2 regions of the Saccharothrix sp. BKS2 genome follow, and region 2 is predicted to be linked to the other one. Evidence: predicted binding sites of a transcription regulator. Region 2 holds the regulator's gene; the other holds the start of a gene.
The links. Region 2 encodes HspR, which represses chaperone genes until heat shock. Its sites were predicted from a motif close to ANNTTGAGTNNNNNNNACTCAANNT; they were not measured.

Region 1 (3,410 bases), on a different contig from region 2:
GCCCGGGATGGACTCCAGCACGTTGGCCGTGGCCAGGAACACCACGTCCGACAGGTCCAGCTCGACCTCCAGGTAGTGGTCCCGGAACGTGTGGTTCTGCGCCGGGTCCAGCACCTCCAGCAGCGCGGCGGTCGGGTCGCCCCGGTAGTCCGCGCCCACCTTGTCGATCTCGTCCAGCAGCACGACCGGGTTCATCGAGCCCGCCTCGGAGATGGCGCGCACGATCCGGCCCGGCAGCGCGCCCACGTAGGTGCGCCGGTGGCCGCGGATCTCGGCCTCGTCGCGCACACCGCCCAGGGCGACCCGGACGAACTCGCGCCCCATGGCCCGCGCGACCGACTCGCCGAGCGAGGTCTTGCCGACCCCGGGCGGGCCCACCAGGGCCAGCACCGCGCCGGACCGCCGCCCGCCGACGACGCCCATGCCGCGGTCGGCACGCCTGCGCCGCACGGCCAGGTACTCGACGATGCGCTCCTTCACGTCGTCCAGGCCGGCGTGGTCGGCGTCCAGCACGGCCCGCGCGCCCGCGATGTCGTAGGAGTCCTCGGTGCGCTCGTTCCACGGGATGCCCAGCACCGTGTCCAGCCACGTGCGGATCCAGCCGACCTCGGGGGACTGCTCGGAGGTCCGCTCCAGCTTGTCGACCTCGGTCAGCGCGGCCTGCCGCACGTGCTCCGGCAGGTCGGCGCCCTCGACGCGGGCCCGGTAGTCCTGCTCCTCGGTGGCGGGCTTGCCGTCCAGCTCGGCCAGCTCCTTGCGGATCGCGGCGAGCTGCTGGCGCAGCAGGAACTCGCGCTGCTGCTTCTCCACGCCCTCCTTGACGTCCTTGCGGATCGTCTCGGCCACGTCCAGCTCGGTCAGGTGCTCCCGGCCCCACTCGATCAGCCGCTCCAGCCGCCGCGTGGTGTCGGGCGTCTCCAGCAGCCACACCTTCTGCTCGTCGCCCAGGTACGAGGCGTACCCGGCGAGGTCGGCCAGCGCCGACGGCTCGTCGACCTGCTGCACCGAGTCGACCACCTGCCACGCGCCGCGCTGCTGGAGGATCGACGTGACCAGCGCGCGGTACTCGCGGGCCAGCTCGTGCGTGCGCTCGTCGGCGGGCGGCACGTCGGCGATCGTCGCCTCGACCCACAGCGCCGCGCCGGGACCGGTCGTGCCGGTGCCGATGCGCACCCGCTCGGTGCCGCGCACCACGGCCGCGCGCTCGCCGCCGGACAGCCTGCCCACCTGCTCTATCACGCCCAGTGTGCCGACCTTGGCGTACTTCCCGTCCAACCGCGGCACCAGCAGCACCTTGGACTGACCACCGGCGGCGGTCGCGGCCTCGACGGCGGCGCGGGCCTCGGCGCCGGCGTCCACGCCGCTGAGCCGGATCGGCACGACCATGCCCGGCAGCACGACCACGTCGTCCAGCGGCAGGACCGGCAGCGCCAACGTCTCGCCCATGATTCCTCCAAAGTTGAGTCTGACTGGCTCAACCAAGGTGAGCGGGGAATTGTTTCCGCCGCCTGTTCGCCCAGAGCGAGCAGGCGGGGAGGGGCGCAGGGGGAGAGGGGGCAGGGGCGCAGGGGGAGGTGGCGGTGGGGGAGGCAGCGGTGGGGGAGGCGGCGCGGGGCAGGCGGTGAGGAGGGCAGGCGGCGGCGGAGGCAGGCGGCGGCAGCAGGCGACGAGAGGCAGGCGGTGAGGGGTAGGCCGTGGTGGGACGGCCTGCGACGGGGGCAGGCCCGAGGGCGCAGCCTGCGACGGGACGGGCCCCGAGGGCGGTGCTGCGGCTTTCGGGTGCACTTCTCCGGTTGTGATCGTGTTCACCCGCCGTCACCGGCACGATGCACGGTGTGGCTACGACGGCCGGCGGCCCGGGCTCGGCGGTGCACCGCACGATCGTGGTGGTCGACGTGGAGGGCTTCGGCGACCCGCGCCGCACCCTGCCCCACCAGCTGGGCACGCGCGCCGGGCTGTACCGGGTCGTCGAGGCGGCGCTGCGGGCGGCCGGGGTGGCGTGGGAGGACTGCTACCACGAGGACCGCGGCGACTGCGTGTTCGTCCTCGTGCCGCCGGACTTCCCCAAAGGCCCGCTGGTGGAGGTGGTGCCCGCCGCGCTGGTGGCGGCGCTGCGCGCCCACAACGACGCCTGCCCGCCCGAGCAGCGGGTCCGGCTGCGGGTGGCCGTGCACGCCGGTGAGGTCGCCTTCGACGGCCACGGCGCCACCTCCACCGCGCTGACCACCGCGTTCCGGCTGATCGACGCGGCGCCGCTGAAGCGGGCCCTGGCCGGTTCCCCCGGCGTGCTGGCGCTGGTGGTGTCCCGCTGGGTCTTCGACGAGGTGGTCCGCAACTCCGCGGTGCTCGACCCGGCCACGTTCCGGCCCGCGCCGGTGAGCGTGAAGGAGACCCGCGACACCGCCTGGATCGCCCTGCCCGACCACCCCTACCCGGCCGACCGGACCGCCGCGGACCACCCCGCGCCCGACCCGGCGTCCGCGCCCCACCAGCTGCCCGCCCCGCCCTCGCCGTTCGTCGGCCGCCAGGAGGAGCTGGACCGCCTGGACGCCGCCGTGGCGAACAGCTCCACGGTGGTCGTCTCCGCGATCGCCGGCGCCGGGGGCATCGGCAAGACCTGGTTGGCGCTGAACTGGTCCCACCGCGACCTCGGGCGGTTCCCGGACGGCCAGCTGTTCGTGGACCTGCGCGGGTTCAGCCCCGACGGCGAGCCGATGGACCCCGCGGTGGCGGTGCGCGGCTTCCTCGACGCCCTGGGCGTCGACCCCGGCCGCATCCCCGTCGACCCGCACGCCCAGGCCGCGCTGTTCCGCGGCCTGGTCGGCGACCGGCGGATGCTGCTGGTGCTGGACAACGCCGCCGACACCGCCCAGGTCACCCCGCTGCTGCCTGGCGGCGACACCTGCACCGTGCTGGTCACCAGCCGTAGACGGCTGGCCGGGCTGATCACCGCCCACGACGCCCACCACCTGCCGCTGGACGTGCTGGCCGACGACGAGGCCCGCGCCCTGCTGACCCACCGGCTCGACCCCGGCCGCCTCGCCGCCGAGCCCGCCGCCGTCGCCGAGCTGATCGCCCTGTGCGGCGGGTTCCCGCTGGCGCTGAGCATCGTCGCCGCCCACGCCCACACCCGTCCCCAGCTCACCCTGACCGCCCTGGCGGCCGAGCTGCGCGACCTCGGCCTGGACGCCCTGGACGACGACGACCCGACGGCCAGCCTGCCCACCGTGCTGTCGTGGTCCCTGCGCTCCCTGACCCCCGACCAGGCCACCGCCCTCGCCCTGCTCGGCATCGCGCCTGGGCCGGACATCGGCCTGCCCGCCGCCGCGAGCCTCACCGGCCTGCCGCCCGGCGCGGCCAGGGCGGTGCTGCGCGGCCTGGTGCAGGCGTCGCTGATCGGCGAGGACGCC
Region 2 (3,410 bases):
CCAGTACGTGAGCGTCGAAACGCCCCAGCGGGCCCGGCTGTGGCGGTACTACTCGCCCGCCAACGCGCCCCGCGCGGACGGCATCATCGAGTTCCACATCCGCTCGGTCGAGGGCGGGTGGGTGAGCCGCTCGATCGTCGGGCACACCCAGGCCGGTGACGTGTGGCGGATCGGCCCCCCGATGGGTCGGCTCAGCGTGGACCGCAGGTCCGGGCGCGACGTGCTCATGGTCGCCGGCGGCACCGGGGTCGCGCCGATGCACGCGATCATCGACGAGATGGCGCAGTGGGGCGAGAACCCCCGCGTCCACCTGTTCATGGGCGGTCGGACCCGCGAGGACCTGTACGACCTGGACAACCTCCAGCGGTTCGCGATGACGAACCCGTGGCTGACCGTCGTGCCGGTGCTGGAGTCGGACCCGGGCGCCCGCGGCGTCGAGCAGGGCACCCTGGCCGACGTCGTCACCCGCTACGGCGCGTGGCAGGACCGCGACGTGCTGGTCTGCGGCTCGCCGTCGATGATCCGGGCCACGGTGTCCCGGATGCTGGTGGCGGGCACCCCGCTGGACCGGATCAAGTACGACCCCTTCACCCTGGACTGAGCCACCCCTCACGCCACGCCGCTTCCGAGCCGAACCAGCCGCACCCCGGTCCGCACTCCCGCGCCGGGGTTGGTCGGCAGCCGCACCCAGGCTGATCAGCGCCCGCACACCGGGTTGGCCACCTGGAGTCGGCCATACCGGGTCGGCCATACCGGGTCGGCCATACCGGGTCGGCCATACCGGGTCGGCCACCCGAAGGCCGACCGCTGGAGGCTGAGCGCAGGAGGCCGACCGCCAGCCTCACGCCGAGCTGATCAGCTCCGCCACTCGGGGCCGACATCCCCCGCTTCGGCGGCCAGCCTGTCGACCAGGGCACCGGCCCCAGGACCACCGCGGCGATCCCCGTCAGGCGTGACGCGCCGAGCGCTTGGGCGAACGCGGGCAGCGGCATCTTGGCGGCGGAGGTCGGGCTGAGCCGAGACCAGGGGCTCGCCTGAAGCCGGGGTGGGTCGGGTCAGGCCGGGCTGGATCGGGCGGGCTGGATCGGGCCGAGGGGCCGGGCCCAGACCGGAGTCGGCGCTGAGGGCTGAGGCCGGGGGCTGGCCTGGGCCGGGCTCGGGGACTGGCCTGAGGTCGGGTCGGGTCGGGTCGGGTCGGGTCGTGGAGGGCTGGGGCTGGCCCGAGGTCGGATCGTGGAGGGCTGAGGCCGGGTCCTGGAAAGGCCGACGGCCCGGCTGTGGGGTGGCCGGGCCGTCGGGTGGGTTTTGGGGATGCGGGGTGGTCGCGGGGTTCCTCATGTGCAACCGATGGTCGGTAACGGTGTTTCCGTACATCAGTCACCCCATCGTGTATCCCCGGGATTTCAGCGCTTGGGCCCCGGCCGCCACACCACCAGCGCGGTCTCGTGCCGCACCGGCACCAGGTCACGCCGGTAGGAGGCGTGCACCGACGCGGCCGCCTGCTCGGCCGCCGCCATGGCGGAGGCCAGTTCCTCGGTCAGCTGGTGGACCCTGGCGCGCAGGGCGCCGACCTCGTTCTCCAGCTCGATGATCCGCTTGACCCCCGCGAGGTTGACGCCTTCTTCCTGCGACAACCGCTGCACCTCGCGCAGCAGCACGATGTCGCGCATCGAGTACCGGCGCCCGCCCCCGGACGTGCGTCCTGGCGACACCAGCCCCATCCGGTCGTACGACCGGAGCGTCTGCGCGTGCAGACCGGACAGCTGCGCCGCCACCGAGATCACGAAGAACGGGGTGTCCTCGTCGGTGCCGGGCGGGAACGGGAAGCTCACACCTACCTCTTCTCCACCAGGGCGTTGAGTTCGGCGCGGGGGTCGTGGTGGGTGGTCACCGCCGCGTACTTCTCCAACGCCTCGCGTGCCGCGGCGTCCATGTTGTCCGGCACCTGCACCAGGAGCGTGATGAGCAGGTCGCCGACCTGGCCGTCGCGCTTGGCGATGCCCTTGCCCTTGGCCCGCAGCACCCGGCCGCTGGCGGTGCCCGCGGGGACCCTCAACGTCACCTTGCCGTCCAGGGTGGGCACGGTCAACGTGGTGCCCAGGGCCAGTTCGGGGAAGGTGACCGGCGCGGTGAGGGTCAGGTCGTTGCCGGACCGCCCGAACACGGGGTGCGGGTTGACGTGGACCCGCACGTACAGGTCTCCGGCGGGTCCGTTGTTGCGCCCGGGTTCGCCCTGGCCGGCGAGCCTGATGCGCTGGCCGTCGTCGACGCCCGAGGGGATGCGGATGGTGAGCGTGCGCGTCTTGGTGCTGACGCCGTCGCCGCCGCACTCCGGGCACGGGTCGTCGACGATGCGGCCGGTGCCGCGGCAGTCGGTGCACGGTTCGGAGAAGGCGAACGCGCCCTGGCTGCGGGTGACGAGTCCGGCGCCGCCGCAGTTGGTGCAGGTGCGGGGGGTGGTGCCGGGTCTCGCGCCGGAGCCCGCGCAGGTGCCGCAGGCCGACGGGCTGGACAGCCTCAGGGGGACGGTGGCGCCGCGGACGGCTTCGGTGAAGTCGATCCGCACGTCGGTTTCGACGTCGTCGCCGCGGCGGGGCCGGGTGGCGGAGGCGGTGGTGCCCCCCCGGCGGTTGAACAGGCCGCCGAGGATGTCGCCCAGGCCACCCATGCCGCCGGTCTGCTGGGCGCGGCCGAACAGGTCGCCGACGTCGAAACCGCCGGTGCCCCCGGTGCCGAAGCCGCCGGGGAAGCCGCCGCCCCCGGCGAAGAGGCGGCGGGCTTCGTCGTACTGCTTGCGCTTGGCGGCATCGGACAGGATGCCGTACGCCTCGGAGACGGCCTTGAAGCGGGCTTCGGCCTTGGCGTCGCCGGGGTTGGCGTCGGGGTGCAGCTCCCGGGCCAGCTTCCGGTACGCCTTCTTGATCTCGTCGGCCGAGGCGTCGGAGGAGACGCCCAGCTCGCGGTAGAAGTCCTTCTCGATCCAGTCCCTAGCACTCACCGGACATCACCTCCCTTTCCTCAGCTGCCCTCGGCCGGCTCCGCGGCGGCCGGCTCCGGCTCGTGGTCGGTGACGCCGACCAGCGCGGGTCGCAGGACCCGTTCGCCGTAGCGGTAACCGCGGCGGAGCACGGCCGTGACCGTGGGTCCGCCGACCTCGGGGGACGTGCTGTGCTGCACGGCCTCGTGGACGGACGGGTCGAACTCCTCGCCCTCGTGCCCGAAGGGTTCCAGGCCGAGACCGCGGAGGGTGGTGACCAGCTTGTCGGCCACGGCCTTGAACGCGCCGGTGAGGTCGCCGTGGGCCTCGGCGCGCTCGACGTCGTCGAGGACGCCGAGCAGTTCGCCCGCGACCTGGGACTTGGCGGTGCTGATGACCAGTTCCCGGTCGCGCTCGACGCGCTTGCGGTAGT

Region 1: a site for HspR is predicted at 1,457-1,481, ahead of lon (endopeptidase La). Genes of this name have one in related genera too.

What each region holds. Positions count from the first base shown of each region.
Region 1 covers NZ_JAUQOL010000008.1:395,337-398,746, reverse strand. The annotation lists gene lon (endopeptidase La) at 1-1,446, opposite strand, end outside; gene Q5530_RS19770 (ATP-binding protein) at 1,836-3,410, shown strand, end outside.
Region 2 covers NZ_JAUQOL010000002.1:118,324-121,733, forward strand. The annotation lists gene Q5530_RS03185 (FAD-binding oxidoreductase) at 1-601, shown strand, start outside; gene Q5530_RS03190 (heat shock protein transcriptional repressor HspR) at 1,404-1,832, opposite strand; gene dnaJ (molecular chaperone DnaJ) at 1,835-2,998, opposite strand; gene grpE (nucleotide exchange factor GrpE) at 3,019-3,410, opposite strand, start outside.